DNA from 2 places in the Nocardioides sp. NPDC092400 genome. Region 2 is predicted to be linked to the other one. Evidence: predicted binding sites of a transcription regulator. Region 2 holds the regulator's gene; the other holds the start of a gene.

Region 1 (15,627 bases), on a different contig from region 2:
AGGGGCCGGCCCATCTTCAGGGCGAGGAAGGTGACGGTCGCGAGCTCGGGGTCGCAGAGGTAGCCGGTCGCACCGAGCCGCTCCGCGACGTCACCGAGCTCGAGCGCTTCCGACGTGACGGCTGACATGTGCCGAGGCTACGACGGGCCTGTTGGGGGCCGGTTGGTTGACTCCCCTCATGAGCGCCGGAGCGGACGACCGGGACCGCCGGCTGGAGCGGACCATCCTCGACCTGCTGGCCCAGCGCGACGAGGGGAGGACCATCTGCCCCTCCGACGCCGCCCGCGCGGTGTGGGGCGCCGAGCGGCCGGAGGGTGGTGACCCCGAGGGGTGGCGGGGGCTGATGGAGCCGGCTCGCCAGGCGGCCCAGCGCTTGGTCGAGGCCGGCGAGGTCGAGGTCACCCAGCGCGGCGAGGTCGTCGACCTGCCGACGGCCCGGGGACCGGTCCGGATCCGGCGCGCCCGGCCCGGGGACGGCACTCCTCAGCGCGAGTCGACGTCCTGACCGGTGGCCAGGTCGCCGCACTCGACCAGCACCACGTCGCGTCCGGCGAGGTAGCCCTTCGCCCCGCTGTCGCCGCCGGTCGCGGCCAGCACGCCGGGCCAGTGCTCGCGGCCGAGCAGCACCGGGTGGCCGGGACGGCCGTCGTACGCCGCCCGGGCCAGGACGTCGGCGCCCGCCCGGGCCGCGACCCGGGCGACGACCTCGGGGGTGAGGTCGGGGAGGTCGACGAGCGTGACCAGGGCGGCGTCGGCACGGGGATCGGCCGCCGCCAGGCCGGTCCGCAGCGACGCCGACATCCCCGCCGACCAGTCGTCGGCCACGACGTACGCCGTGCCCGGCGGCAGCAGCGCGACCGCGTCGTCCGCGCGGGCCCCGAGGACGGCCGTGACCCGGTCGCAGCCGCCCTCGGCCAGCAGGTGGACCGCGCGGGCGAGCCAGTCGTCGACCAGCGCCTTGGGCGTGCCCATCCGGCTGCCCGCGCCGGCGGCGAGGACGATCCCGTGCAGCACCATCCCCGCGTCAGCCGCCGAACGCCTGCTCGTAGAGCGCCTGCAGGTCCGGCGCGGCCGGTCCGCTGAAGCCGCACACCGAGACCGCGCCGTCGGTGGCCGAGACGAGGTACTCCCCGCCCTCACGGAACTCGACCGCGCCCACGAGCAGCTGCATCTGCTCCGGCGGCGCCTCGACCCGGACCTCGTCGGCCGCGGCGCCGGCGTACTGCTCCTCGACCGCGAGCGTGACGGTCTCCTCGTCGACCTGCTCGACGGTGCCGAGGAACGCCACCTCCTGGGTGGCGAGCGCCTCGGCCGTGGGCACCATGCAGCGTCCGGTGGTGGCGGCGGGGGCGGCCAGGGTGAGGAGGGACGGCTCGGCGGGCTCGGACGGCTCGGACGGCTGGGACGGGTCGGCGGTCTCGCTGCTGCCGTCGCCCGCCGTCGGCGTCTGGTCCTCGTCGTCGCCGGTCGTGGCCGCGAACGCCACGCCGCCGACGACCACCACCGCGGCGGCGGCCGCGAGCCAGGTCAGGGAGGTACGACGACCGCCGGGGTCGGTGGTCGGCTGCTCGGACGTGGGGTGCTCGGACGTGGGGTGCTCGGTGGTCATCGTCGCCTCCAGGAGTCGGGCCACCCGGTCGGGGTCGGCCGGGGCGAGGGAGGCGGCCGGGTCGGTGGCGCGCAGCCGCTCGCGCAGCTGCGGGTCGTCGTCGAACGGTTCGCTCATGACCTGCTCCTCCCTCTCGTCCCCTCATGTCCGGCAGCGGCGTCGATCTTTCGCAGCTCGTCCCTGAGCTTCTGGCGGGCGCGGTGGAGCCGGATGCTGACGGCGTTCGGGGTCAGCCCCAGCACGGTGGCGATCTCGCCGGGGCCCAGCTGCTCCCAGGCCCACAGGCGGAGCAGCTCGGCGTCCTCGGCGCGGAGCGCGGCGAGCGCCTCCTCGAGCGGCAGGTCGGCCTCTCCGCCGACCGGCCCCGTGGTCGTCGCGGGCGGGTCGAGCGCGGCCACCTTGCCGGCGACCCGTCGTTGGCGCCGGGCGCTGCGCTCGGCGTTGGCCAGGGCGTGGCGCGCCACGGCGTACGCCCACGGCAGCGGGTCCTCCGGCAGGTCCTCCAGGCGCCGCCAGCAGACCAGCAGCGTCTCGGAGAGGACGTCGTCGGCGGTCGCGGCGTCGGTGCGCCGCGCGAGGAACCGGCGCAGCGGCTCGACCAGCCCGGGCGCCAGCGCCTCGAACCTCGCCCTGCGGCCCTCGGCATCCACGGGACCACCCTCGCACGGCGCTCCGCGAGGGGGTCGTGTGCCCGAGGACGCGTCCGGCCGCGTCGTGGGGCACACGACCCCGGCAGCCCCCGGAGACGACAGCAGGGCCCCCGCCGGAGCGGGGGCCCTGCTGGTGGTGCGGGTGGTGCCGAGTGGTGCTGGTGCTACGAGGGGGCTGGACTCAGAAGTCCATGCCGCCCATGCCGCCGGTCGGGTCGCCACCCATGGGGGCGGCCTTCTCCGGCTTGTCGGCGACGACGGCCTCGGTGGTGAGGAACAGGGCCGCGATGGACGCCGCGTTCTGCAGCGCCGACCGGGTGACCTTGGCCGGGTCGATGATGCCCTCGGCGATCATGTCGACGTACTCGCCGTTCGCGGCGTTGAGGCCCTGACCCGCGGTGAGGTTGGCGACCTTCTCCGCCACGACGCCGCCCTCGAGGCCGGCGTTGATCGCGATCTGCTTGAGCGGGGCCGAGGTGGCGACGCGGACGATGTTGACGCCCGTGGCCTCGTCGCCGGTCAGGTCGAGCTTGTCGAACGCGGTGGCCGAGGCCTGGACGAGCGCCACGCCGCCGCCGGCGACGATGCCCTCCTCGACGGCCGCCTTCGCGTTGCGGACGGCGTCCTCGATGCGGTGCTTGCGCTCCTTGAGCTCGACCTCGGTGGCCGCGCCGACCTTGATGACCGCGACACCGCCGGCCAGCTTGGCCAGGCGCTCCTGCAGCTTCTCGCGGTCGTAGTCGGAGTCGGACTTCTCGATCTCGGCGCGGATCTGGTTGACGCGACCGGCGATCTGGTCGGCGTCGCCCGAGCCCTCGACGATGGTGGTCTCGTCCTTGGTGATGACGACCTTGCGGGCCTGGCCGAGGAGCTCGATGCCGGTGGTCTCGAGCTTGAGGCCGACCTCCTCGGAGATGACCTGGCCGCCGGTCAGGATCGCGATGTCCTGGAGCATGGCCTTGCGACGGTCGCCGAAGCCCGGGGCCTTGACCGCGACGGACTTGAAGGTGCCGCGGATCTTGTTGACGACCAGCGTCGAGAGCGCCTCGCCGTCGACGTCCTCGGCGAGGATGACGAGCGGCTTGCCCGACTGCATGACCTTCTCGAGGATCGGCAGCAGGTCCTTGACGTTCGAGATCTTCTGGTTCGCGATCAGGATGTAGGGGTCCTCGAGGACCGTCTCCATCCGCTCGGGGTCGGTGACGAAGTACGCCGAGATGTAGCCCTTGTCGAAGCGCATGCCCTCGGTGAGCTCGAGGTCGATGCCGAAGGTGTTCGACTCCTCGACCGTGATCACGCCCTCCTTGCCGACCTTGTCCATCGCCTCGGCGATGGCGTCGCCGACGGTGGTGTCGCCACCGGCGGAGATGGTGGCCGTGGCCGCGATCTGCTCGCGGGTCTCGACCTCCTTGGCCATGCCGCGCAGCTGCTCGGACACGGCCTCGACGGCCGCCTCGATGCCGCGCTTGAGACCCATCGGGTTCGCGCCGGCCGCGACGTTGCGCAGGCCCTCGCGGACCATCGCCTGGGCGAGGACGGTCGCCGTCGTCGTGCCGTCACCGGCGACGTCGTCGGTCTTCTTCGCGACCTCCTTGACCAGCTCGGCGCCGATCTTCTCGTAGGGGTCCTCGAGCTCGATCTCCTTGGCGATGCTCACACCGTCGTTGGTGATCGTGGGGGCGCCCCACTTCTTCTCGAGGACGACGTTGCGACCCTTGGGGCCGAGCGTGACCTTGACGGCGTCGGCGAGCGTGTTCATGCCACGCTCGAGGCCGCGCCGGGCCTCCTCGTTGAATGCAATCAGCTTGGGCATGTTCCTGCGGTTCCTCACGCTGGAAGTTGCGGATCCGGCTCGGTGGGCTGCCCGCGACGGACGGTCCTGCGGACCCGGCGAACCCTTTCTCGCCGGCGCGAACGGACCTCAGCTGGCACCGATCCGGTTTGTCACTCTCGTGCTGAGAGTGCCAACCCCATGTTTAGCACTCGCCCCAGGCGAGTGCAAGAACAGTCCGGCCCTGGTCACCTCGCGGCCGGAGCGCTGTCACCGCGCCGCGAGGACCGACCCGACGAGGTCCGCGAACGGCCCCGCCAGCCCTGGCAGCACGTCGAGGTAGAGCCCGGGCTCGATCAGCTCCAGCTCGCTGACCACCCAGGCGCCGTCGAGCTGAACCAGGTCCACCCGTGCGTACGCCGGCGGGCCGGCCAGCAGCCGGCCGGCGGCCGCGACCGCGGCGCGGGCGACGTCGGCCCGGGCCGGGTCGACCTCCACGGCGACCGAGCTGCCGCCGTACAGCTCGTGCACGCGGACCTCCGACCCGCTCGGCCGCTTGTCGACCTGGCCGACCACCCGGCCGTCGAGGACCCACACCGAGGACTCCCCCACCGTCCGGACCGAGGCCACCAGCGGCTGCACGACCCATGGTCCGGCGACGAGCCCCTCCAGGCGCGGGTCGTCGGTGCGCTCGGCGACCACGACGCCGACCCCGCCCGCCCCGGTCCGGGGCTTGACCACGACCGCGCCCCACCGGTCGAGCGCCTCCTGCAGACCCACCCTCAGCCCGCGGTCGTCGAGCAGCGCGGTGGGGACGACCGGGACCTCGCGGCCCAGCTCGAGCAGGTAGGCCTTGTCGGCGTTCCAGGCGACCAGGTCGCTGCCGTGCAGCACCCGCGTGCTGCGCTCGACTCCGCGCAGCCAGGCCAGGAACTCGGCGTACCGGCGCTGGTAGTCCCACGTCGAGCGCAGCACCACCAGGTCGGCGGCGGCCCAGTCGACGTCCGGGTCGTCCCAGACCGCCCACCGCGCCTCGACCCCCCGCTCGGCGAGGGCGGTCACGAGCAGCTCGCCGCCCTCCTCACCCTCGGGCAGCAGGGAGAACGTCGCCAGGAGGACGCGCGTCACCGGCCGGTCAGCCCCTCGACGCGCGCCGGCAGCGCGACGACCGCCCGCGGGCTCTCCTGGTGCTCGCTCACGACTTCCTCCAGGGTCCGGTTCGTCACGGCGACGACCTTAGGGGGCCGGCGCACCCAGGTGTCGACCGCCCGCGCGAGCCACGACGCAGGCCCGGACCATCTGGTCCGGGCCTGCGCGAGGACGGAGGCGCCTACTGCTGCTCGGGTCGCTGGACGGTGTCCGGAAGGGGGGTGTCCACGTCGACGAACGCGGCCCCCTCCTCCGGGCGAGGTCGCAGGAGGTTGAGGACGACGGCGATGAGCGCCGCCGGCAGGATGCCGGAGGTCATCAGCACCCGCAGGGACTCCGGCATGACCTCCGCCGCGGCGGGCACGGCGGCGAAGCCCTGGCCCACACCGATGGAGGCGGCGATCACGATCAGGTCGTGACGGTCCAGGCGGCACTCGGCGAGCAGCTGGATGCCGGCGCCGAGCAGCATGCCGAACATGACCACCGCCGCGCCGCCCAGCACGGCCGACGGCATGGCGGTGATGACTGCGGCCAGCTTGGGCACCAGGCCCAGCGCGATGAGGAAGCCGGCGCAGATCGTCACCACGTGGCGGCTCATCACCCCCGTGAGGGCGACCAGCCCGACGTTCTGCCCGAAGGTGGTGTTCGGCAGGGCGGAGAAGACGGCGGCGACGCTCGTGGCCGCACCGTCGCCCATGACGCCACCGGCGAGCTCACGGTCGGTCACCTCGCGCCCGGCGCCGGCCTTCGTGATGGCCGACAGGTCGCCGATCGTCTCGATGGAGACCGCGATCGCCATCGCGCCCATGGCGATGAAGGCCGCCGCCGGGAACTCCAGACCGAACTCCAGCGGCGTCGGGAAGGCGAACCAGGACGCCTCGGACACGGGACTGAAGTCCACCTTCCCCAGGGCGATCGCGACGAGGTACCCGACCACGAGGCTGACCAGCACCGAGGCCGAGGCGATGATGCCCTTGCCGAAGCGGTAGGCGAGGAGGAGGACGACGAGGACGAGGGTCGCGAGACCGAGGTTCTCCCACGAGCCGAAGTCCTCGGCGCCGTTGCCGCCGCCGTAGAGGTGCATGCCGGTGGGGAGCAGCCCGATCCCGATGACGAGGACGACGATCCCGCTCACCAGCGGCGGGAAGAGGCCGCGCAGCCACTTGAGGCTAAAGCCCAGCACGAACTTCACGGCGCCCGCGAAGAGCGCACCACCGAGGACGGCTGCGAGCCCGTACTCCTGGGCCAGCGGGATGGACACCACCAGGAACCCGAAGCTGGTGCCCTGCACGACCGGCAGCCGCGCGCCGACCGGCCCGATGCCGATCGTCTGGATGAGCGTGGTCAGGCCGGCGGCGAACAGCGCCACCTGCACCAGGAAGACCGTCTCCCCCGTCGTCGCCCCGATGGCGGTGGCCAGGATGATCGGGATGGTGACGTTGCTCGCCATCATCACCATGACGTGCTGCAGCGCGAGCAGCAGGGCCTCGCCGACGGGAGGCATCTCGTTGATGTCGTACTTGACGTGCGCGGGCAGCTGCGACGACGGCGCAGGCCGGCGGGAACGGTCGGAGGCCATGGGGTTCCTCTCGCGGGGGGGGTTCCGCAGATCCTCACAACCGCGCTGTGATCCGGACCACTGGACAAGGTGACACCGGTCCGGCCCGCCGGGTGTGAAGGTCTGCCAGCCGGCCTCGACGCCCGACCGGGTGCGGGCGGTGACGCCCACGGTCCGAGCAGCAGGCCGGGACGGCGGTGGCGGCCGGGGGGCGCGGAGGAGCCCTGCCCGGCCGGCGCCCCGGTCACCCGGGTCCGGGGCCCGGCCGGCTCGGAGGGGGTCAGCAGCCCCCGGCGACGGCCGGGATGACCGAGACCTGCACGCCGTCCGGCGTGGGCGTGGCCAGGTCGTCGAGGAACCGGACGTCGTCATTGCCGACGTAGACGTTGACGAAGCGGCGCAGCGCGCCGTTGTCGTCGAGGATCCGCGCCTTGATGCCGGCGTGGTGGGTGTCGAGGTCGTCGAGGACCTCCGCCAGGGTCGCGCCCGTGGCGGTCACCTCGGAGGCACCGTCGGTGTAGGTGCGCAGGATGGTCGGGATGCGGACCGAGACACTCATCGGCTTGTCCTCGTATCGGGATCGGGCGGGGCTCAGGCCAGGCCGGTGGCCGCGAAGGCGGCGTACGACGGGGCGATGGTCGCGACGGGGCCGACCGAGCCGGACACCGCGTCGAGGGTCTTCAGGCCGTGGCCGGTGTTGATGACGACCGTCTCGAGCTCGGGGTCGAGCTGGCCGGACTCGACGAGCTTCTTCAGCACGCCCACGGTGGTCCCGCCGGCGGTCTCGGTGAAGATGCCCTCGGTGCGGGCCAGCAGCACGATCGCCTCGCGGACCTCGTCGTCGGTGACGTCCTCGACCGCCCCGCCGGTCTGGCGGCACACGTCGAGGACGTAGATCCCGTCGGCGGGGTTGCCGATGGCGAGGCTCTTGGCGATGGTGTCGGGCTTGACCGGCCGGATCGCGTCGACGCCGGCCTTGTAGGCGACCGAGACCGGCGAGCAGCCGGCGGCCTGCGCGCCGAAGACCTTGTAGGGCTTGTCCTCGACCAGGCCCAGCTCCACCAGCTCCTGGAAGGCCTTGTGCACCTTGGTCAGCTGCGAGCCGCTGGCGACCGGGATGACGATCTGGTCGGGCAGGCGCCAGCCGAGCTGCTCGGCGATCTCGTAGCCGAGGGTCTTGGAGCCCTCGGCGTAGTAGGGCCGGACGTTGACGTTCACGAACGCCCAGCCGTCCTCCTCGCCCGCGATCTCCGAGGCGAGCTTGTTGACGTCGTCGTAGTTGCCCTCGACGGCGACCAGGGAGTCGGTGAAGACCGCGGAGTTGACCTGCTTGGGCTGCTCGAGGTTGCTGGGGATGAACACGACCGTCTTCATCCCGGCGCGGGCACCCGCGGCGGCGACGGCGTTCGCGAGGTTGCCGGTGCTCGGACAGGCGAACACCTTGCTGCCGAACTCCCGGGCCGCGCTCAGCGCGCAGGCGACGACGCGGTCCTTGAAGGAGTTGGTCGGATTGGTCGAGTCGTCCTTGACCCACAGCCTGGCCAGGCCGAGCTCGGCGGCGAGGTTCCTCGCCTCGAGCAGGCGGGTGAAGCCGGGCTCGGTGTTGGGGCTGGTCTCGATGTCGGTCGGCACCGGCAACAGCGCTTTGTAGCGCCAGATGTTGCGCGGGCCGGCCTCGATCTCCTCGCGGGTGAGCTGCGGGAAGTCGTAGGCGATCTCCAGCGGGCCGAAGCACTCGCTGCACGCGTAGTGCGGGCCCAGCTCGACCTCGTGGCCGCACTCGCGGCAGGTGAGGGCCCGGGCGTTGCCGAAGGCACCCTCACGGATCTGGGTCTTCTCGGCACTCGGCTCGATGACAGGGGCAGCGCTCATGATTCCTCCTTCTCATCTTCCCCGGGTCACGACGGTCGTGCCGGGCGGAATTGGCACCGTTACCGACGACCGACCCGGGTCTACCGGGGGCGGAGGCGCGTTGGCGGTTGCCGGGACTTCACAGGGCCGTTCCCTCTGTCCCTCTGGATGAGCTGCCGAGAACACTACGTCGCACCGTCCCAGCCCGTGAAACCGGGTCCCGCCATGTGGACGGGACAGCACGCAGGGGCGCCCACGGGTCCGCGGGCGGACAGGTCAGGAGGCGGCTCAGGAGGCGGCGCGGGCGTCGGCGGCGAGCCGGCGCAGCAGGTCGAGCACGCCCTCGGGACCCGGCACGACGACGTCGGCGCGCTCGACGAGGGCGCTGACCGCGTCCTCCTCGGAGGCCGAGCAGACCAGCAGCGTCGGCAGGCCGTCCTTGCCCAGGGCGGTGACGGCGTCGAACGCCTCGAGGTCGCCGAGGTCGTCCCCGGCGAAGAGGAAGGCGCCGGCGCCCACCTCGGCGACGAGCGCGTCGACGGCCTTGCCCTTGTCCATGCCGGGGGCGCGGACCTCGATGACGTTGCGGCCGGGCTCGAGGACCAGCCCGTTGCGACCGGCGAGGTCGCGCAGCACCGGCAGCAGCCGCTCGAAGGCGCCCTCGGGGTCCGGGAGGCGACGGGTGTGGACGGCGTGCGCGAGGCCCTTGTCCTCCACCCACGCGTCGGCGGCGTCGGCGCGCCGCAGCGCCCGCGGCAGGTCGCGCAGGAACGTCGCGAGGCCCTGCGGCGGGCGCGGCGAGACGATCCGGCGCCGGGTGGAGGACCACCGCTCGTTGCCGTACTGGCCGAAGAGGAACAGCTCCTTGCCGGCGTCGGCCATGGCGTTGCCGACCTCTTCCAGCCCGCCGAGGTCCAGGGCCTGACGGGCGGGCCGGCCGGTCACCACCGCGACGGCGGCGACCACCCCGGCCAGGTCCACCAGGACCTCACCGGCGTCGGGGTGGATGTGCGCCTTCGTCGGGTCGTCGACGATCGGTGAGAGCGTGCCGTCGAAGTCCAGGCCGACCACGGCCCGTCCCGCGGCGCGCACCAGTGCGTCGTACTTCCGCTCGCCCTCGGCGGAGGTGAACTCCATGCCCCCAGCCTTCCAGACCGGCGGGAGCGCCACACGTGGGCCCGCTCACGCGGGCCACACCGGGAGCGTCGGTCGAGCAGTGGGTCAGTCGAGGGGCGCGGTGAGGATGATCGTGAGCCGGTCGAGCCGCATCGGGTCGACGGCGGGGACGACCCGCTCGACGCCGAGGTCGAGGGCCAGGAGCTTCGCGGCGCGCTCGAGGCGCGGGGGGAAGTAGACGGTGGTCGCCGGGATGGTGCCGACCCAGTTGTCGGAGCCGACGACCTGCCAGCCGGCCTGGCCGGCCTGGTCGGCGACGGAGCCGGCGAGCCCGGTGATGCCGGAGTTGTTGTAGACCTCGACGTAGACCTCGGAGCGCTTGACCGGCGGCTTGGCCGGCTTCGGCTCCTTGCTGGGCTCGGCCGCGGACGCCGACGGCGTGGCGACGGGCGTCTCGCGCTGGGAGATCGTGGTGATCTCCCGCTCGGTCGGCTCCCCGCCCCGGGTGGCGACGAAGGCGATGCCGGCCATGGCCACCGCGATGATGCTCAGCATCACCACGGGCGAGGGGAAGACGAAGCCGCGCTGGTCGCGGTGGCGGGCGGTCACGGCGCTCAGACCTCGAAGCCCAGGCGGCGGGCCGAGCGCTGGCGCTGGCGCTGGGAGCGCAGGCGGCGCAGGCGGCGGACCAGCAGCGGGTCGGCCTCGAGCGCCTCAGGGCGGTCGATGAGCGCGTTGAGGACCTGGTAGTAGCGCGTCGAGCTCATGTCGAACTTCTCGCGGACCGCGGTCTCCTTGGCGCCGGCGTACTTCCACCACTGGCGCTCGAACTCGAGGATCTCTCGGTCGCGGTCGCTCAGGGTCGGCGTGGCCCCGGCCTCGTGGCCGTCGAGGGCGTTCGCGGCGTCCATGCGCAGTCTCCCGGGAGCTGGTGTGGCGATAGGTGTCCGGACGCAACTGTAGGCGACAAACCACAGCGGTGTCATTCGGCTCGCCAGACGTGTCCCGGTGGTCTGGCCCCGCGGTCCGGAGCGCCTCCGGAGACCCTCCGGCGGGCTGTGTGGGACTCTCCTCCCCGTGACCGAACGCACCCGCTGGGGCATCCTCGCCACCGGCAAGATCGCCCGCACGTTCGCCGCCGACCTCGCGCTCGTCGAGGACGCCGAGCTGGTCGCCGTGGGCTCCCGACGGCCCGAGGCCGCCGCGGAGTTCGCTGCCGAGCACGGCGGGCGGCCGCACGGCTCCTACGAGGAGCTCGTCGCCGACCCCGAGGTGGAGGTGGTGTACGTCGCGAGCCCGCACGCGCTGCACCTCGAGCACGCCCGGCTCGCCTTCGAGGCCGGCAAGCACGTCCTGTGCGAGAAGCCGCTGACCCTCTCCACCGTGGACGCCGAGGAGATGGTCCGCCTCGCCGCCGAGCACGACCGCTTCCTCATGGAGGCGATGTGGACGGCGTGCCACCCGCTGGTCCGCGCGGTCGTCGAGCAGGTCCGCTCCGGCCGGTTCGGGACGCCGCGGCACCTGCACGCCGAGCTGGGCTTCCGGGTCGACGCGGGCCCCGAGGACCGGATGTTCGACCCGGCACTGGGCGCCAGCGCACTGCTCGACATGGGGATCTACCCGCTCACCTTCGCCCACCTGGTCCTCGGCGAGGCCGAGTCGCTGACCGGCACCGCCGCGCTGTCCGAGCGCGGGATCGACCTCGACGTCGCGGTCACCGGCCGCTACCCCGGCGGGACGCTGGCCACGATGACGGCGTCGATGACGTCGTGGTCCTCCCGCGCCGCCGCGATCGCCACCGACCTCGGGCGGATCGACGTCCCCGACTTCCACCACCCCACCCGCGCGACGTTCACGCCGTACGGCGAGGGGAGCACCAACGACGGCGACGTGCTCCGCGAGCCGGTCGAGATCGTCGCCGACGACCCGGTCGTCGGCCGCGGCTACGGCAACGAGATCGCCGAGGTCGGGCGCTGCCTGCGGGCCGGCCTCCGCGAGAGCCCGTGGGTGCCCCACGACCAGACCTTGGTGCTCATGCGCCAGATGGACGCCCTGCGCGAGCAGGTCGGGGTGTCCTTCGGCTGACCGAGCCCCGGGTCATCCGGCCGAGCGCAGGTAGCTGACGACGGCGGCCACCCGGCGGTGGGCGGCGCCGTCGTCGGGCGCGAGGCCGAGCTTGGCGAAGATCCGCTGGGTGTGCTTCTCCACCGCCCCCGAGGTGACCACCATGGCCTCGGCGATCGCGCTGTTGGAGCGGCCCTCCGCCATCAGCGCGAGGACCTCGTGCTCGCGCGGGGTCAGCGCGGCGAGCGGGTCGCGACGGGCGCCCATCAGCCGGCGCACCACCTGCGGGTCGAGCGCCGTGCCGCCGCGGGCCACGGTGTCGAGGGCGGTGGTGAAGTCGTCGAGGTCGGCGACGCGGTCCTTGAGCAGGTAGCCGACCCCGCCCTCGCCGGCCGCGAGCAGGTCCTCGGCGTAGGCGACCTCGACGTACTGCGAGAGCACGAGCAGCCGGGCCTCCGGCCAGGACCGCCGCACCTCGACGGCGGCGCGCAGCCCCTCGTCGGTGTGGGTCGGCGGCATCCGCACGTCGACGATGCCGACGTCGGGGCGGTGCTCGAGCACCGCCGCCACGAACGACGGCCCGTCCGCGACCGACGCGACGACCTCGTGGCCGGCCTCGGCCAGCAGCAGCTGCAGGCCCTCGCGCAGCAGGAACGAGTCGTCGGCGACGACGATCCTCATCGGCCCCACCCCACCGGGCACCTCACCGGGCGCCTCACCGCGCACCCGTCGGCACCAGCGCCGAGACGACCGTCGGGCCACCGGCAGGCGACTCGAGACCGAGGGTGCCGTCGACCGCGAGCAGCCGCTGGCCGAGCCCGGCGAGGCCGTGGCCCTTCGCCTCGTGCGCACCGCCGACGCCGTCGTCCTCGACCCGCACCAGCACCGCGTCGCCGACGTCGCGCACCTGCACGCGGGCCGAGGCGGCACCACTGTGCTTCGCGACGTTGGTGAGCGCCTCGCTGACCACGAAGTACGTCGTGGTCTCGACGTGCGGCGGGAGGCCGGCGGGCACGTCGATGTCGGCCTCGACCGGCACCGCGCTGCGGGCGGCGAGGTCCTCGAGCGCGACCTGCAGGCCGCGGTCGACCAGCAGCGGCGGCGCGATGCCCCGCGAGAGCGACCGCAGCTCCTCGACGGTCTCCCCCACCTGGGCCAGCGCCTCCTCGATGGTCGCGGCGGCCCGGGCCGGGTCCGAGTCGAGCTGGCGGCGGGCGCGGCCGAGGTCCATGCCCAGCCGGACCATCCGCTGCTGCGGTCCGTCGTGGATGTCGCGCTCGAGCCGGCGCAGGGACTCCGCCTCCGCGCGGCGGGCGGCGCTGCGGCCGGTCTCCACGCGACGTACCTCCTGCTGGAGCTCGGCGCGGCTGCACAGCAGCCCCCAGGCCAGGCTGCTGTGCAGCCAGGCGACGAACCGGACGACGAACGGCAGGGTCAGCAGGGCGACGAGCCCCAGGGCGGCGTTCAGGAGGGACTCCGCGACCGCGCCCTCCCCCAGGCCGAGGAGCTCGGCGAGCCCGCCGTCGTCCTCCCCGTCCGGGAGCCACATCTGCCAGAGCCAGTACGTCGCGCCGGTGAGCACCGCGCCCCACCAGGCGGCGGTGACCGCGAAGGCGAGCGTGCCGGTCACCAGGCCGACGACCGACCAGGTCAGGTCGAGCCAGGACTGCGGGTCGCGCAGCGGCGTGACGGTGCGGCGGAGGAGACCGTCGCCGGGGCGCGCGCGCAGGTAGGAGGGGCTCGGCGCGGCGCGGCGCAGCATCGTGCGCATCCGGGCACGTTCGAACCGGGCGAACCCGCGCGCGACGATCGCCGCCAGGGCGAGCACGAGGACGCCGTACACCAGGACCAGCAGGCCGGTCCCGAGGCTGAGCAGGACGACCGCCAGCACGAACGCCGGGAGCGCGACGAGGAAGGCGGACAGCGCGTAGCCGCTGTCGAGCAGGGTGCGGCGCACGGCGCCGGCGGGCATCGGTCTCGAGGTCATCACTGCGGTCGTCGTCATGTCTCCACCCTGGTCGGGCGAGCGGGCGCGCACGATCCTGCCAGCACGACGACCGGGGTGGGGCCAGCCCGACACCGCCCGCGCCCGCCGGGGCGTCCGATCCGTGTGCGGCCGTCGCCGGTTGGGCACTCCCCTAGGGTGAGCACCGTGTCTGCCGACCTCGTCATCGTGGCCAACCGACTGCCGGTCGACAGGGTGGAGCAGGCCGACGGCTCGATGGGCTGGCGCACGTCGCCGGGCGGCCTGGTCACGGCGATCGAGCCGGTCATGCGCGCGAACGACGGCACCTGGATCGGCTGGCCGGGCGGCACCGACTCCGACCTGGAGCCGTTCGAGGCCGACGGGATGAAGCTGGTCCCGATGTCGATGACCCAGGCCGAGGTCGAGGGCCACTACGAGGGCTTCTCCAACGCCACCCTGTGGCCGCTGTACCACGACCTGGTCGCCAAGCCGGAGTTCCACCGCGAGTGGTGGGACTCCTACGTCGCGGTCAACCGGCGCTTCGCCGAGAAGGCCGCGGAGCTGGCCTCCGAGGGTGCGACCGTGTGGGTCCACGACTACCAGCTGCAGCTGGTGCCCCAGATGCTGCGCGAGCTGCGACCGGACCTGCGGATCGGCTTCTACCTGCACATCCCGTTCCCGCCGGCCGAGCTGTTCCAGCAGCTGCCGTGGCGACGCCAGCTGCTCGAGGGCCTGCTCGGCGCGGACCTGATCGGGTTCCAGCTGCCCGGCGGCGCCCAGAACTTCGTCCGCCTCGTGCGCCAGCGGGTCGGCCACAAGACGCACCGCGACCTGGTCTACCTGCCAGACGGCCGCACCGTCCGCGCCGCGGCGTTCCCGATCTCCATCGACGCCGCGGGCTTCGAGGAGATGGCGCGCTCCGAGCCGGTCGCGCAGCGCGCCGAGGAGATCCGCACCGCCCTCGGCAACCCGCGCAAGGTGTTCCTCGGCATCGACCGCCTCGACTACACCAAGGGGATCTACGCCCGGCTGCGCGCCTTCAGCGAGCTCATCGCCGACGGCCACCTCGACGTCGAGGACGCCGTCTTCGTGCAGGTGGCGGTCCCCTCCCGCGAGCAGGTCGAGCAGTACCGCATCCTGCGCGACGAGATCGACCGCCTCGTCGGCCGGATCAACGGCGACCTCGGCCGCATCGGCCGCCCCGCGATCAGCTACCTGCACTCCTCCTACCCCCGCGAGGAGATGGCGGCGCTCTACCGCGCGGCCGACGTCATGGTCGTCACGCCCTACCGCGACGGCATGAACCTGGTCGCCAAGGAGTACGTCGCGTGCCGTTTCGAGGACACCGGCGCGCTGGTGCTCTCGGAGTTCGCCGGCGCCGCCGACGAGCTGCGGCAGGCCTGGCTGGTCAACCCCTACGACATCAACGGCATGAAGTCGGCCCTGCTCGAGGCCTACCGCGCCGACGACCGCGAGACCCGGCGGCGGATGAAGGCCATGCGCAAGACCGTCACCCAGCACGACGTCGCCGCCTGGGCGGACTCCTTCATGACCGAGCTCGGTGCCGTCCCCGGCTCGCACGGCAAGGCCGTGCGGCCGGCGAAGCGGTCGTAGGGGCTGGTCGCGGGCGTCGGAATCCCCGGGGCCCCGGGGATTCCGGCACTTCTCGGCCGATGCAACCCCTAAGAAGCGCCGGGATCCCCTGAGGAGTACGGCGGCTCCTCACCAGCCGGGCCAGCAGCCGGGCCAGCAGCCGGGCCAGCAGCCGCGGCCGGCGGTTCAGCCCGGCAGCAGCCCGGCGCCGGCCAGCGCCTCGACGAGCGGCCGGGGGTCGGGCCGCTCGTCGGTGCCCTGCAGGACGACGGTGTCGGCGCCGGCGTCGCGGATCTCGTC
Region 2 (15,627 bases):
CGGATCACCGCCTGGGTGATGCTCGTCGTCTTCGGCCTGCCCGTGGTGTTCGCCGTGGTGCGGGTGCTGCAACTGTTCTGAGGCTGCCGTGCGGGTCTCGGCCCGCCGTAATCGTTCAATTGCGCGGTTGCGACGGGTTGGAAGCGCTTCCAGGCGTCGCAATCGCTCAATTGCGCGATTCTGGTCGTCGCGGTTGTGGCAGGTGGGACGGTCGTGACAGGCGTTCCGAGAGCCTCCGTCGCTCCCGTCCACAAGGCGGTTCCGGACGGTCGCCAGCGCACCGGAACGTGGTTATCGTCCGTTTCGGGCGCCTCGGTCTGGGCCCTGCTGTCTCGGGAAGGACCACGTCATGCCGCACCGACTCCTCGCCGCACTCTCGCTGTCCGTCGCGCTCGTGCTCTCCGGGTGCTCGGACGACCCGGAGCCCAAGGTCGCGCCGGAACCGTCGGCATTGAACTCCCCTGCAACTGCATCACCTTCAGGACATGCGTCCGGGCTAGGACCGGAGGGTGTGGTCCGCGCCTGGGTGGAGGCTCGCAACGAGGCGCTAGAGGAAGGCAATACAACCGCCGTCCGGAAGCTCAGCTCACCGTCTTGCAAGACCTGCGAGGACTTGCTGCGGCCGATTGAGACAGTTCACGCCGAGGGAGGCGAGTTCGATACGCCCGGGTGGCGAGTAGCTGGCACGAATATCAAGCGAGAGGGTCGCGGCCAGATCGAGATCGACACCGCCCTGATCTATGCCAGCGGCAGCACTACACCGTCGGCCGGCGCCGAGCCGGTGCGGTATGGGGAGGAGAAGCACATAGCAGTCTTCCGACTGGTGCGTGCAGATGAGATCTGGCTGGTGGATTTCATCGGGTACTTGTCATGACTCGGATGGCGATGGCGCTTCTGTTTACGGTCACTGGACTCTTCGTCGCCGCGGACCCGGCCTACGCGGGCTGCGGCTACGTCGAAGAGGTCGTCCTTGTTCAGGGTATGGCGACGGTTAGCAGCCACTACGTCTGCACGTCGAATCCATCCACTGCAAGTTCGGCAGGTGAGCCGGATGGGCCATTGCCTCCGCGTGATTCCGACCTGGACGCCGTTTGTGTTCGATCGGCTATCAGTATCGGCCTCGACCCGTTCGAGTTCTGCGCGGCACCCGGCGATCAAGCCGAATCCGTACCCCAACTAACCCCCGGAATGGTCGCAGCCGCCTTCCGCCGCCTGCCGCTCCCACCGGCGACGCTGCAGGTGCAACCCGCGAACGGCCGCACGCTCGTCAACTTCGCCACGAACTTCTGGACCGAGCGCGGGGAGCTGACGCGGAGCGTCAGCCTGCTGGGGCGGCGGGTCGACCTGCGGATCTGGCCGACGAGCTACACGTGGAGCTTCGGGGACGGGACGACCAGCACGACGAGCAAGCCGGGTGCGCCGTACCCCGACCTCCAGGTGACCCACGACTACCGGCGGGCGGGGCGGGTGGCGCCGAGCGTGGACACGACGTACGCCGCGGAGTTCAGCGTCGACGGCGGGCCGTGGCAGCCGGTGAGCGGCACGGTGACCATCCCGGGGGCGCCGGTCGGGCTGCGGGTGCTGACGGCGACGCCGACCCTGGTCGGCTACCGGTAGCGCCCGGCAGCGCTCCGCGGACGGGACGCTCAGCCGGGGGGCCAGGTCATCGACCGGCCGGCAAGCACGTGCAGGTGGGTGTGGAAGACCGTCTGCCCGACACCGGCGCCGGTGTTGTAGACGAGCCGGTAGTCCTCGTGCCCCTCGGCCGTGGCGATCGCCGCCGCCGCCGTCACCAGCTCCGCGGAGGCGACCGGGTCGCCGGCGGCCAGGGCCGCGGCGTTCGCGTAGTGGTCCCGGGGCACGACCAGCACGTGGGTCGGCGCCTGGGGGTTGATGTCGCGGAAGGCGACGGTGCGCTCGGTGACGTGCACGACCTCGGCCGGCACCTCCTCGGCGACGATCTTGCAGAACAGGCAGTCCGCATCGCTCATGCACGCAACCTAGCGCCGACCCGCGCGCGTCTCACCGGCACGACGGCCCCCGACCGGGAGGATGACCCCATGGACGCCCGCCTGCGGATCACCGCCCTGCTGACCACCTCCGCCCTCGCACTCACCCTCGCGGCGTGCGGCGAGGACGACACCGCCACGGACGACCCCACGCCCGCGGGCGGCACGAGCACCGCCTCGGAGGAGCCCAGCGCCAGCGCGACGCCGAGCGCGAGCGCGAGCGCGAGCCCCACGGAGGGGGCCGGCGACGGCGGCAGCGGGAGCGACGGCGGCCCGGAGACCACCGTGCCGGTCTACTTCGCCGGCGAGACGCCGCAGGGCGTGCGCCTCTACCGCGAGTTCCGCCGCGTCAGCGGGGACCCGCTGACCGAGGCCGCCGAGCTGCTCACCACCGGCGACGCGCTGGACCCCAACTACCGGTCGCTGTGGCCCGAGGGCACGTTCGGCTCCGTGTCGGTCCAGGACGGCGCGATCGTCGCGCAGGTCGACGACGACTCCTGGTCCGCGCGCGGCGGGCTCTCCGCGAACGGCGCGCGCCTGGCCGCCCAGCAGCTCGTCTACACCCTGCAGGGCGTCGAGCAGCAGCGCCTGCCCGTGCGCGTGGTCGACGGCAGCGGCACGCCCGTGGCGCTGTTCGGCATCGACGGGGACATCACCCAGGCGGCGCCGCTGGAGGTCCTCGCGCTGGTCAGCGTCAGCGGCCCCGAGGAGGGCGCGACGGTCGCCGACACCTTCACCGCCGCGGGCGTCGCGTCGTCGTTCGAGGCGACCGTCCCGTGGCAGGTGCGCGACGGCGGCGGGGAGGTCGTGCTCGACGGGTTCGCGACCGCCGAGGGCTGGATGGACAAGCTCTACCCCTGGGAGAGCGAGGTCGACGTGTCGAGCCTCGACCCGGGCACCTACACCTTCGTCGCGATGACCGACGACCCCTCCGGCGGCGAGGGCGGCGGGCCGACCGAGGACAGCAAGACGATCGTCGTGGAGTAGCGGGGGCTCAGCCCCAGCGCGAGGTCCGCGACAGGAGCGCGGCGACGGCGGCGACGCCGGCGGTGGAGGTGCGCAGGACCTCGGCGCCCATCCGCACCGAGGAGGCGCCGGCCGCGGTGAAGACCGCGACCTCCTCCTCGGTCAGCCCACCCTCCGGGCCGACCACGACGACGATCGAGCCGTCGTTCGGCACCCGGAGCGCGGCGAGCGGCACGGCGGCCTCCTCGTGCAGCACGACGGCGAGCGAGGCGTCCGCGACCAGGCGCACGACCTCCGCCGTCGAGGCGAGCTCGGCGACCTCGGGGAACCACGAGCGCCGGGCCTGCTTGGCCGCCTCACGGGCGGTCGAGCGCCACTTGGCCAACGACTTCGCGGCGCGCTCGCCCTTCCAGACCGCCACCGAGCGCGAGGCCGCCCACGGCACGATCGTCGTCGCCCCGATCTCGGTGAGCACCTCGACCGCCAGCTCGCCGCGCTCCCCCTTGGGCAGCGCCTGGACCACGACCACCGACGGCGACGGCGCCTCGACGCGGCGCACGTCGCTCACCCGCACGTCCAGGACGCGCTTGCCGGTCGAGGCGACCTCGCCGGTGACCGACGTGCCGGAGCCGTCGGTGAGGACCAGCGGCTCCCCCACCCGCATCCGGCGCACGGCGACGGCGTGGTGCGCCTCGTCGCCCTCGACCGTCACGGTGGCCCCGGCGCCGACCCCGGCCAGCGTCGGGACGAGGTGGACCGGGAGCGACATCAGTGACCGTCGAAGGCGTCGCGCAGCCGCCCGAAGAACGACTTCGATCCGGGCTTGACCTGGCCGGTCGGGGTCTCCTCGCCACGGATCGCGGCCAGCTCGCGCAGCAGCTCCTCCTGGCGGGGGTCGAGCCGCTGCGGGGTCTCCACCGCGACCGAGACGACGAGGTCGCCGCGACCGCCGCGCAGCCCGGGCACGCCGCGACCGCGCAGCACCTGCTCGGTGCCCGACTGGGTCCCGGCCGGGATCTCGAGGGCGAACTCGGTCTCCACCCCGGAGTCGGCGCCCTGCTCGACGTCGGCCTCGAGCGTGGGCAGCGTCAGCGAGGTGCCGAGCGCGGCGGCGGTCATCGGGACGGTGACGGTGCAGTGCAGGTCGTTGCCGTGCCGGGTGAAGACGGGGTGCGCCGCGACCTGGATCTCGACGTACAGGTCGCCGGCGGGGCCGCCGCCGGGGCCGACCTCGCCCTGCTCGGCCAGCTGGACGCGGGTGCCGGTGTCGACGCCGGCGGGGATCTTGACCGTCAGGGTGCGGCGCGAGCGGACGCGGCCGTCACCGGAGCACTCCCGGCACGGCTCGGGGATGATCGTGCCGAAGCCGCGGCAGGCCGCGCACGGGCGCAGCGTGCGGATCTCGCCGAGGAACGAGCGCTGGACCTGGGCGACCTCGCCCTGGCCGCGGCAGGTCTCGCAGGGCACGGGGTGGCTGCCCGGCGCGGCACCGTCGCCGTGGCAGGTGGTGCAGAGCACCGCGGTGTCGACCTTGATCTCGCGGGTCACGCCGAACGCCGCCTCGGCGAGGTCGACCTCGAGCCGGATCAGCGCGTCCTGGCCGCGGCGCACGCGGGGCCGCGGGCCCCGCCCGCCGCCCGCGCCGCCGGGCTGGCCGCCGAAGAAGGCGTCCATGATGTCGGTGAACGAGAAGCCCGCCCCCTGGCCGAAGCCCGCCGCGCCGCCGCCGAACGGGTCGCCGCCGCGGTCGTACGCCGCACGCTTCTGCGGGTCCGAGAGCACCTCGTAGGCGGTGGAGACCTCCTTGAACCGCTCCTGCGCGTCCGGGTCGGGGTTGACGTCGGGGTGGTACTGCCGAGCCAGCCGCCGGTAGGCCTTCTTGATCGCGGTGTCGTCCGCGTCGCGGTCGACTCCGAGCAGCTCGTAGAGGTCCTGGCTCAACTGGGTTCCTTCGGTGATCGAGGTGAGAGAGGTACGCCGCGACGCGGGGCGGTCAGCCCTCGTCGAGGATGCGGGAGACGTAGCGGGCGACGGCGCGCACCGCGGACATCGTGCCCGGGTAGTCCATGCGGGTCGGGCCGACGATGCCCAACGTGGCGAGCGCCTCGTCGCGGGGGCCGTAGCCGGTGGCGACGACGCTCGTGGAGGCGAACTGCTCGTAGGGGCCCTCCGCGCCGATGCGCACCGTGACGGCGCCACCGGTCGTGGCCTCGCCGAGCAGGCGGAGCAGCACGACGTGCTCCTCGAGCGCCTCGAGGAGCGGCCGGACCGCGGAGTCGAAGGAGTCGCCGTACCGCGCGAGGTTGGCGGCACCGCCGACGGCGATCCGCTCGTCGGAGCGGTGGTCCTCCATCGCGTCGGCGAGGGTCTCGACGACCGCGCGGGTCACGCCGTCGTCGCGGTCGGGGGCGTCCCCGGGGACCTCCGGCACCGCCTCGCGAAGGCGGCGCACGGCGTCGGAGATCACCTCGCCGGTCGCGGCGTGGTTGACCCGCGAGCGGAGGTCGGCGAGGGCTTCCTCGGACAGCTCGGCGGGCAGCTCGACCAGCCGCTGCTCGACGCGACCGGTGCTGAGGATGAGCACGACGAGGAGACGGTTCGGCGTGAGGGCGACGAGCTCGACGTGGCGCACCGTCGAGCGCGAGAGCGTGGGGTACTGGACCACGGCGACCTGGCGGGTCAGCTGGGAGAGCAGCCGCACCGAGCGGGTCACGACGTCGTCGAGGTCGACCGCCCCGTCGAGGAAGGAGGCGATGGCGCGCTTCTCCGCGCCGGTCATCGGCTTGACGGTGCTCAACCGGTCGACGAAGAGCCGGTAGCCCTTGTCCGTCGGCACCCGGCCGGCACTGGTGTGCGGCTGGGTGATGTAGCCCTCGTCCTCGAGGACGGCCATGTCGTTGCGGACCGTGGCGGGCGAGACGCCCAGCCCGTGGCGCTCGACCAGGGCCTTGGAGCCGACCGGCTCCTCGGTGGCCACGTAGTCCTCGACGATGGCCCGCAGCACGGCGAGCCTGCGGTCCTCCTGCACGTCGCCTCCCTACCTCTGGCACTCGTCACGACTGAGTGCCAACTGTAGCGCGCCGCGGTACCGCCTCGGGTCTCGCCGACCGAGACGTCGCCTTCCCCGAGAGCCACCACCGACGCATAGGTTAGGCTCACCTAAGTCACCCACTGCCGGCCCTGCCGAGGGAGCACCATGACCGTCGTCCCGAGCAGCACCACGCGCCACGACCCGAGCCGCCTCGCGGCCGCCGCCCGCAGCATCCTCTCCTGTCCCGCGAGCGTCCACCTGGTCGTCGACGGCGCCCCCGACGTCCTGGAGGGTCCGGAGGCCGAGGGCACGGGCATGCAGGACTGCGGAGGCGAGCCGACGTTCTCCACCGCGCTCGGCTCCGACCTCGCCGTGGTGGCGGCCGCCGGTCGCCGCGCCCTGCTCACCGTGCACAGCGGGCTGGGCCGCCCCGGCTCGGAGGACCGCGAGGCCACGCTGAGCATCGCCGGGCGCCTGGTCGTCCGCGGCCGGGAGACCTGCGAGTGCTGCGGGGACCCCCGCGACGTCGTCGCCCTGGAGCCGGACCTCGTCGCCCTGGGCCGGCGGGGTGCCGGCGCCGAGCAGCAGCTGCGGGTCGACGTGGCCAGCTTCCGCGCCGGCGAGCACCAGCTCAACCGCGGCTACCTCCAGCGCTCGGTCGAGCACGCCAACAGCCACCACCAGGAGGAGCTGCGCCGCGCGGTCTCCACCACGACCGGCACCCGGATGGGCGACGTCGTCGGCGTGGCGCTGGCGGACCTGCGCGCCGACCGGGTCGAGCTGCAGTGGGTGGGCCCCGAGGGGGCCGACCGCACCGTGCTGCACTTCCCCCGCGCGGCGCGCACCACCGCCGAGCTCGGCGACATGCTGCGCCGCGAGCTGCACCACGGCATGTGCTGACCGAGAGCCCGGGGCACGCCCGGGGCAGGTGCACCTAGGCTCCCCGAGTGACCTTCACCGAGATCGCCGACCGCGTCTGGGTGACCCGTCGCCCCTGGTACGACGTGACCACGACCGTCGTCGGCGGCGAGCGCGGGCTGGTGGTCGTCGACACCCACGCCTCCACCGCCGCGGGCCGCGAGCTGATTCGCGACGTGCGCGCCCTCGGCGCCGGTGAGGTCGTGGCGGTCGTCAACACCCACTGGCACCTCGACCACCTCCTGGGCAACGAGGCGTTCCGGGAGGTCTGGCCCGAGGTCCCGGTGCACGCCCACGAGGAGGCGCTCGCCGAGCTGGAGCGGGGCGCGGTCGCCGCGCTCGAGGAGCAGGCCGGGACCGACAAGGAGCACCGCGACGAGCTCCTCGCCAGCACCGTCGTGCCGCCCGACCACACCTTCTCCTCCGCCCGGGTCCTCGACCTCGGCGACCGCGCCCTCGAGCTGGTGCACCCCGGCCGCGGCCACACCTCGGGCGACCTCGTGCTCCGCGTGCCCGACGCCGACGTGCTGGTGGCCGGCGACCTCGTGGAGTCCTCGGCCCCGCCGTCGTTCGGCGAGGACTCCTGGCCGATGGACTGGCCGCTGAGCCTCGACATCGTGCTCGGGCTGACCACGGCGACCTCCGTCGTCGTGCCGGGGCACGGACCGGTCGTCGACCGCGAGTTCGTCGAGGAGCAGCGCAACACCATCGGCGTGCTGGCCGAGACCGCACGCGACCTGGCGACCCGCGGGGTGCCCCTCGGCGAGGCGCTCGACGCCGCCGAGTGGCCCTGGCCGCGCGAGCACGTGGCTACCGCGGTGGCGCGCGCCTACGCCCAGCTGCCGCGCAGCCAGCGGCGCTTGCCGCTGATCTGATCCGGGTAACGGGCCGCCATGAGCGAGCCCACCCCCGAGGACGCCGGCCGGGACGCGACCGGCATCGGCGACGACCAGCTGCCCGAGGACCTCCAGCCCGGCGAGGACAACCCGCTCGCCGAGGGGCTCGATCCCGGCGAGACCGCCGGCGACCTCCTCGAGGACGGCAAGCACACCGACCAGGAGCAGGCCCAGGAGCAGGCCCAGGAGCAGGGCGGCGCCCAGCAGGGGTCGGGCACGTCACAGGACGGCTGACCCCGGCGCGCCGTGCGCGCGAGCGTCGGCGGCCCCGCCTAGCGTCGGTCGGGTGAGCGACCGCTACGGACCCGACGTCCTCTCCACCGACTGGCGCGCCCCGAAGCGAGGCCGCGCCGTCGAGGCACCCGCCGAGATCGGGGCCGTCGTCGAGGAGGTCAGCACCGACTGGGTGGGCGAGATCGTCGCCGTCGACCGTGACCTGCACACCGTCACCCTCGAGGACCGGCGCGACCGCCGCCGCACCTTCCCGCTCGGGGCCGGGTTCCTGCTCGAGGGCAAGCCGGTCATCCTCACCGCCCCGGTCCGCCGTACGGCACCGGCCAGGCCCACGCGCACCGCGTCGGGCTCGATCGCGGTGCACGACGCCAAGGCCCGCGTCGCGCGCGCCAGCCGGATCTTCGTCGAGGGCCGCCACGACGCCGAGCTCGTCGAGAAGGTCTGGGGCGACGACCTGCGCATCGAGGGCGTCGTGGTCGAGTACCTCGACGGCATCGACGACCTCTCCGAGCAGCTGCGCGACTTCCGACCCGGCCCGAACCGGCGCGTCGGCGTGCTCGTCGACCACCTCGTCAAGGGCTCCAAGGAGAGCCGGATCGCCGACGCCGTCCGTCGCACGCCGGTCGGCAAGCACGTGCTGATCGTCGGCCACCCGTTCATCGACATCTGGGCGGCCGTCAAGCCCGAGCGGCTCGGCCTGGATGCCTGGCCGGACGTCCCCCGCCACCTGGAGTGGAAGAAGGGCGTCTGCCAGCAGCTGGGCTGGCCCCACCGCGACCAGGCCGACATCGCGCGGGCCTGGAAGCACATCCTCTCCAAGGTGCACTCGTTCGGCGACTGCGAGCCCGCGCTGCTGGGTAGGGTCGAGGAACTGATCGACTTCGTCACCGAGGAGCAACCGTGAGCGACCCCTACGGCCCGCCGCCGTCCCAGGACCCGGCCGACCGGCCGCCCCACGGACAGCAGCCTCCCCCGCAGCAGTACGGCCAGCAGCCCGCACCGCAGTGGGGCCAGCCGCAGTGGGGCCAGCAGCCGCCGGGCGGCCAGCCGCCGTACCAGCCCTACCAGGGCGGCGGCCCGATGAACCCCGACGAGCGCACCTGGGGCGGCGCCGCCCACTGGTCGGCCCTGATCGGCGCCTTCGTGGCGATGGCGTTCCTCGGCCCGCTGCTGGTGATGCTCGTCAAGGGCAACCAGTCCGGCTACGTCCGCGCGCAGGCCGTGGAGTCGCTGAACTTCCAGCTCTCGATCCTGATCTACGGGCTCGTGTCGTTCGTCCTGGTCTTCGTGCTGATCGGCTTCCTGCTGCTGCCGATCGTCGGCATCGCGTGGCTGGTGCTGACGATCATCGGCTCGGTCAAGGCGAGCAACGGCGAGCTGTACCGCTACCCGCTGACGATCCGGATGGTCAGCTGAGGCTCACCCGAGCAGGTCGCGCACCACGGCGTCGGCGAGCAGCCGTCCGTCGCGGGTGAGCACCAGCCGGTCCCCCCGCTCCACCAGCAGTCCCCGGCCCACGAGGTCGGGGACTGCTGCGTTCCCGGCCGCGTCGAGGACGGCACGGTCCAGGCCGTCGGCGAGGCGCAGCTCGAGCAGCACCCGCTCGACGCGCTGGTCCTCGGGCTCCAGCACCTCGCGGGCGTGGGCGGGGCTGAGCCCGGCCGCGATCCGGTCGCCGTACGCCGCGGGGTGCTTGACGTTCCACCAGCGGGTCCCGCCCACGTGGGAGTGGGCACCCGGCCCGACGCCCCACCAGTCGGCGCCGGTCCAGTACAGCTCGTTGTGGTGGCACCGCGATGCCTGGTCGCGGCTCCAGTTCGAGACCTCGTACCAGCCCAGGCCGGCGGCCGACATCCGCTCGTCGGCGAGGAGGTACTTGTCGGCCAGGTCGTCGTCGTCGGGCATCGGCACCTCGCCACGGCGCACCTGCCGGGCCAGGGCGGTGCCCTCCTCGACGATCAGCGCGTACGCCGAGACGTGGTCGGGCGCGCAGGCCAGTGCGGCGTCGAGCGAGGTCGCCCAGTCGTCGAGGGACTCCCCCGGCGTGCCGTAGATGAGGTCGAGGCTGACCTGGTCGAAGCCGGCCGCCCGGGCCCACTCCACGGCGGCCGGGACGCGGAGCGGGTCGTGGGTGCGGTCGAGCACGCGGAGCACGTGCGGCACCGCCGACTGCATGCCGATCGAGACGCGGGTGAACCCGGCAGCCCGGAGACCGTCGAGGTAGCCGAGGTCGACGCTGTCGGGGTTGGCCTCGGTGGTCACCTCGGCGCCCGGGACGAGGCCGAACTCCTCGTCGATCGCGGTGAGCACCGACCCGAGGTCGGCGGGGCTCAGCAGCGTCGGGGTGCCGCCGCCCAGGAACACCGTCTCCACCGGCAGGTCCCGGTCGCCGAGCACGCGCCGCGCGCGACGTACCTCCTCGACCGCGGCCGCGGCGTAGGAGCTGCGCGAGATCCCGCCCGGACCCGCCCCGAGCTCGGAGGCGGTGTAGGTGTTGAAGTCGCAGTAGCCGCAGCGCACGGTGCAGAACGGCACGTGTACGTAGAAGCCGAAGGGACGCTCCCCCAGCCGTGCGAGCGACTCCTCGGGGAGGGTGCCGTCCTCGGGCACCGGGTCACCGGCGGGAAGGACGGAAGGCACGCGCTCCATCCTCCCACCGGGGGCCGGGCCGGCCACATCCGCGGACGGCTCAGACCGGGACGTTGAGGCTGACCACGTAGCCCTCCTCGACCGACCCGGTGGCCCGCGCCAGCTGCAGCGAGTGCCCGTCGGAGAAGACGTTGTCGGAGTCGAGGGTGACGCGCTCGAGGTTGGTGACGCTCTGCTCGTAGCCCTCGGTCGCGTAGACCTCGCGGCACACGTCCTCGGGCAGCGCGAGCTGGGAGGTGCGCATCTTGTTGGAGTACGTCGTGGCGGACGCCAGCGAGGAGTAGACCTCGAAGTGCATGTGCGGCCAGCGGCCGTCGTAGCAGGCGGGGAAGATGCTGGTGAACTCCACGCGGCCGGCGGCGTCGGTCTCCTGCACGCCGCGCAAGTAGTTCTCCTCGGCGATGGACTCCGAGTACATCGAGTACTCGCCGTCGCGGTCGCAGTGCCACAGGTAGACCGCCGCGCCGGCCAGCGGGGCGACGTCCTCGCCGGAGAGGTCCTGCACCCGGAGCCTGATCGTCACCGGGACGCCCTCGGCGGTGCCCGAGGCGGAGCCGAAGCTCGTGGTGAGGTCGCTGCGCACCACCCCGGACTCGGTCAGGACGTTGGCGCCGTTCGAGCCGTCGCCCGGGTAGGGCCCGGCGGTCTCCTCGGGGATCTCGCCCTCGGCGACCTCGACGTCCGACGCCGCGCCGCCGGACCCGCCACCCGGCCCGCCCGGACCGCCGCCGACCCCGGCGGGCGGCTCCGGCCGCTGCCCCGCCGCGGTCAGGTCGACGCCGTCGTCGGTGCCGCAGGCGACCAGGGCGGCCGCGACGCCGACCCCGCCAGCGAGGCCGAGGATCCGGCGGCGGCCGAGGATGCGCGGCAGGTCGTGGGAGAGGCCGAGGTCGTGGTCCTCGAGGCCGTCGGTGTCGGGGCGGTGATCAGGGCGGTGGTCGGTCATGGCCCCAGCGAAGCCGGAGCGGCTGTGCGGACCCTGTGGGCGGGCTCAGCGGAAGTCACGAGAGCGGTGCTTCTCGCGCAGCGCCCGGCCGGCCTCGGGGTGGAGCTCCTCGAGGGAGGAGATCTTGTCGGCCACCAGGTTGGTGGCGCCGTCCTCGCGCTCGAGCATCCCGCGGATCACCACCGCCGAGGACCCCGCGGCCGCCTTGCGGTGCCGGCGCCACACGCCGACGGTGCAGATGACGTTGAGCATGCCGGTCTCGTCCTCGAGGTTGAGGAAGGTCACCCCGCCCGCCGTGCCCGGGCGCTGGCGGTGGGTGACCAGCCCGGCGACGCTGATCCGGCGGTTCGGCTCGGTGGTGGCCAGGTCGGCCACCGACCTGACCCCCGACCGGCGCAGCTGGTCGCGCAGGTGGCCGAAGGGGTGGCTGTCGGTGGTGACCCCGGTGGCCCAGAGGTCGGCCATCGTCACCTCGACCTCGTCCATCTCGGGCAGCATCGGTGCGTCCCCGGCGACCCGGACCCCCTCGAGCTGGTCCTCCCGCTCGGTCCACCCGGCGTTCCACAGCGCCTGCCGGCGGCTCAGCCCGCTGCTGTCGAAGACGCCGGCCGTCGCCAGCGCCTCGAGCTGCCGTGCGTCGAGGCCGGCGCGCCGCGAGAGGTCGACCTGGTCGGCGAAGGGCCGCTCCGCACGCGCGGCGACGATCCGCGCGGCGACGTCGGCGCCGATGCCGCGGACGGAGTCCAGGCCCAGCCGCACGGCGTACGCCGCGTCGCGCCGGTGCTGCGGGGTGGGGTCGGGCGTGCCCGGCACGAAGAACGTCTTGCCGGGGTGGTCGAGCAGGCAGGAGTCCATCCCGGTGGTGCGCGCGTCCGGGCCCAGCGGCTCCAGGTCGGCCCGGGCACCGGAGCGCTCGAGGTCGGGCTTGAGCACGGTGACGCCGTGGCGGCGGGCGTCGCCGACGAGCGACTGCGGGGAGTAGAAGCCCATCGGCTGGGCGCGCAGCAGCCCGGCGAGGAACGCCCCCGGGTAGTGCAGCTTGAACCAGGAGCTGGCGTAGACGAGCTTGGCGAAGGAGAGCGAGTGGCTCTCGGCGAAGCCGAAGTTGGCGAAGGACAGGATCTTGACGTAGATCGCGTCCGCGTCCTCGCCGAGGATCCCGCGACGCTCCATGCCGGCGTACAGCTTGTGCTTGATGCTCTCGATCCGCTCCACGCCGCGCTTGGAGCCCATCGCCCGGCGCAGCAGGTCGGCCTCGTCGGGGGTGCAGTCGCCGATCGTCTTGGCCATGTCCATCAGCTGCTCCTGGAACAGCGGGACGCCGAGGGTGCGCTCGAGGACGGGCACCAGCTCGGGGTGCGGGTAGTCGACCGGCTCCCGGCCGGTGGCGCGGCGGACGTAGGGGTGGACCGCGCCGCCCTGGATCGGGCCGGGACGGATCAGGGCGATCTCGATGGCCAGGTCGTAGAAGCAGCGCGGCTGCAACCGCGGGAGGGTGCCGATCTGGGCCCGGCTCTCGACCTGGAAGACGCCGATGGAGTCCGCCCGGCAGAGCATGTCGTAGACCGCCGGCTCCTCCTTGGGGATCGTGGCCAGCTCCCAGTGGTCGCCGAGGTGCTCCCCTGCGATGCGGATCATGTGGTCCAGCGCCGAGAGCATCCCCAGGCCGAGCAGGTCGAACTTGACCAGGCCCATGAACTCGCAGGCGTCCTTGTCCCACTGCAGGACGGTGCGGTTCTCCATCCGGGCATGCTCGATCGGGCACACCTCCCCGATCGGCCGCTCGGTCAGCACCATGCCGCCGGAGTGGATGCCGAGGTGCCGCGGCACCGAGAGCAGCTGGTTGGCCAGCGCGACGACCGGCGACGGGATCTCGGCCTCGCCGGGGTCGCCGTCGGGCTCGACCTTGGTCCAGCTCGAGATCGACTTCGACCACGCGTCCTGCTGGCCCGGGGAGTACCCGAGCGCCTTGGCGGCGTCGCGGACGGCCATCTTGGGGCGGTAGCTGATGACGTTGGCGACCTGCGCGGCGTTGTGCCGGCCGTAGCGCTCGTAGACCCACTGGATGACCTCCTCACGGCGGTCGGAGTCGAAGTCGACGTCGATGTCGGGCTCCTCGTCGCGGTGCTCGGAGATGAACCGCTCGAAGGGCAGCCGGTAGAAGACCGGGTCGATCGCGGTGATGCCGAGGGCGTGGCAGACCACCGAGCTGGCCGCGGAGCCGCGGCCCTGGCAGAGGATCCCGCGCGAGCGGGCGAAGGCCACGATGTCGTGGACGATGACGAAGTAGCCGGCGAAGTCCTTGCGCTCGATGACCTCCAGCTCGTGCAGGATTTTGGCCCGTGCCTCGGCCTCCAGGTCGGTGCCGTAGTACCGCTCCTCGAAGCCCCGCCAGGTCAGCACCTTGAGCCAGCTGATCGGCGTGTGCCCGTCGGGGATGCCGTCCTTGGGCAGCCGCGGCGTCGCCTTCTGCAGGTCGAGCACGACCTGGTCGGCCAGCTCGACCGAGCGGCTCACCGCGCCGGGGTAGCGGGCGAACCGGCGCGCCATCTCCTCCCCCGACCGCAGGCAGGCCGCGCCGCTCGCCGGCAGCCAGCCGTCCATCTCGGCCAGGCTGCGCCGGGCCCGGATCGCGGCCATCGCGGCGGCGAGCCGGTGGTCGCCGGGCCGGGCGTGGTGCACGTTGTTGGTCGCCACGGCGGGCAGGCCGTGCTCGGCGGCCAGGGCGAAAAGCAGGTCGTTGTGGCCGGAGTCGGTCGGGTAGCCGTGGTCGACCAGCTCCACGGCCACGGAGTCGCGGCCGAAGAGCTCGACCAGCCGGCGCAGCTCGCGGGCCGCGCCCGGCGCGCCCTCGGCCTGGAGCGCGGAGCGGACCGCGCCCTTGCGGCACCCGGTCAGCACCAGCCAGTGCCCGCGCCCCCGCTCGCCGAGCTCGGCGAGGTCGTAGACCGGCCGGCCCTTCTCCTCCCCGCGCAGGTGCGCGTCGGTGATCGCCGCGGCCAGCCGGTGGTAGCCCTCCACCCCGCGCGCCAGCACCAGCAGGTGGGTGCCCTCGGGGTCGGCCACCCCCTGCTGGGGCCGGCCCAGGCCGAGGGAGAGCTCCGCGCCGTACGCCGTGCGCAGGTCCGAGCGCCCGGAGGGGGCCGCGTTGACCTGCGCGGTCTCGGCGAAGAGCGGCGCCCCGTGGAAGCCGTCGTGGTCGGTGATCGCCAGCGTGTCCAGCCCGAGCCGGATCGCCTCGAGCACGAGCTGGTCCGGCGAGCTGGCCCCGTCCAGGAAGCTGTAGCTGGAGTGGCAGTGCAGCTCGGCGTAGGGCACCACCGGCCCGTCGGGCGCGGCGACGTCGGTCTGCTGCGGCCTCCGCTTGCGCCGCGAGATCGGTGCCTCCGAGGACAGGTCGGGCCGGCCCGAGAGCCGTCGCTCGAGCTCCGACCACGGCATCGTCGGGTTGTTCCAGCCCATCAGTCGTACCCCGCCTCGGTCCACCAGACCGACTCCGCCGCGGCCTGGTCGTACGTCATCAGCCAGGCGCGGCCGTCGACGCCGACCACCTGGAAGCGGGCCACCCGTCGCGGGGCGCCCTCCCACCACAGCTCCTCGACCGGCCACGGCCCGGCCCACGCGGCGACCGGCTGCCACGGCTCGTCGGCGCTGGGCCGGAACCGCGTCGGCTCGCCACGCACCGCACCCCGCTCGTCGACGACGACCGGGCGACCACCCGGCTCGACCAGCGCCGCCGGCCACGGGTCGGCCAGCACCCGGGCGGGGGCCGGCGGCGGGATGCTGCCCGGCCACGGCAGGCCGGTCGGCCGCAGCCCCACCGGCCGCTCGCCCCACGGCACCATCGCCTGCCGGTCCGCCGGCGCGCGGCCGCCCTGGAGCACCGGCACCACGACCGCCTCGTGGCCGAGCATCCCCTGCACCCGGGCGATCCCGCGCTGGACCCGCTCGTCGGTGCCGCCCCACAGGCCGTCGGCG

Evidence for each region. The regulator HrcA, encoded in region 2, represses chaperone genes, less so after heat shock. The targets are predictions, from matches to a motif close to TTGGCACTCGNNNNNNNCGAGTGCCAA.
Region 1: the regulator HrcA is predicted to act here: its motif matches at 4,236-4,262, upstream of groL (chaperonin GroEL).

What each region holds. Positions count from the first base shown of each region.
Region 1 covers NZ_JBFBFJ010000003.1:79,713-95,339, reverse strand. The annotation lists gene AB0N29_RS12210 (MoxR family ATPase) at 1-128, opposite strand, end outside; gene AB0N29_RS12205 (DUF3253 domain-containing protein) at 179-505, shown strand; gene AB0N29_RS12200 (NTP transferase domain-containing protein) at 484-1,017, opposite strand; gene AB0N29_RS12195 (hypothetical protein) at 1,025-1,726, opposite strand; gene AB0N29_RS12190 (sigma-70 family RNA polymerase sigma factor) at 1,723-2,259, opposite strand; gene groL (chaperonin GroEL) at 2,441-4,072, opposite strand; gene AB0N29_RS12180 (hypothetical protein) at 4,301-5,158, opposite strand; gene AB0N29_RS12175 (nucleobase:cation symporter-2 family protein) at 5,361-6,758, opposite strand; gene AB0N29_RS12170 (MoaD/ThiS family protein) at 7,018-7,296, opposite strand; gene thrC (threonine synthase) at 7,329-8,609, opposite strand; SAM riboswitch class I at 8,619-8,763, opposite strand; gene otsB (trehalose-phosphatase) at 8,877-9,725, opposite strand; gene AB0N29_RS12155 (LytR C-terminal domain-containing protein) at 9,810-10,313, opposite strand; gene AB0N29_RS12150 (DUF3263 domain-containing protein) at 10,319-10,615, opposite strand; gene AB0N29_RS12145 (Gfo/Idh/MocA family oxidoreductase) at 10,782-11,789, shown strand; gene AB0N29_RS12140 (response regulator transcription factor) at 11,802-12,449, opposite strand; gene AB0N29_RS12135 (sensor domain-containing protein) at 12,484-13,773, opposite strand; gene AB0N29_RS12130 (trehalose-6-phosphate synthase) at 13,912-15,348, shown strand; gene AB0N29_RS12125 (LLM class flavin-dependent oxidoreductase) at 15,514-15,627, opposite strand, start outside.
Region 2 covers NZ_JBFBFJ010000005.1:44,120-59,746, forward strand. The annotation lists gene AB0N29_RS15720 (hypothetical protein) at 1-81, shown strand, start outside; gene AB0N29_RS15725 (hypothetical protein) at 350-874, shown strand; gene AB0N29_RS15730 (hypothetical protein) at 1,240-1,617, shown strand; gene AB0N29_RS15735 (HIT domain-containing protein) at 1,647-1,991, opposite strand; gene AB0N29_RS15740 (Gmad2 immunoglobulin-like domain-containing protein) at 2,061-2,996, shown strand; gene AB0N29_RS15745 (16S rRNA (uracil(1498)-N(3))-methyltransferase) at 3,004-3,744, opposite strand; gene dnaJ (molecular chaperone DnaJ) at 3,744-4,916, opposite strand; gene hrcA (heat-inducible transcriptional repressor HrcA) at 4,969-6,003, opposite strand; gene AB0N29_RS15760 (hypothetical protein) at 6,172-6,906, shown strand; gene AB0N29_RS15765 (MBL fold metallo-hydrolase) at 6,954-7,799, shown strand; gene AB0N29_RS15770 (hypothetical protein) at 7,818-8,054, shown strand; gene AB0N29_RS15775 (DUF3097 domain-containing protein) at 8,107-8,958, shown strand; gene AB0N29_RS15780 (DUF4870 domain-containing protein) at 8,955-9,470, shown strand; gene hemW (radical SAM family heme chaperone HemW) at 9,474-10,694, opposite strand; gene AB0N29_RS15790 (intradiol ring-cleavage dioxygenase) at 10,744-11,649, opposite strand; gene AB0N29_RS15795 (error-prone DNA polymerase) at 11,695-15,111, opposite strand; gene AB0N29_RS15800 (DNA polymerase Y family protein) at 15,111-15,627, opposite strand, start outside.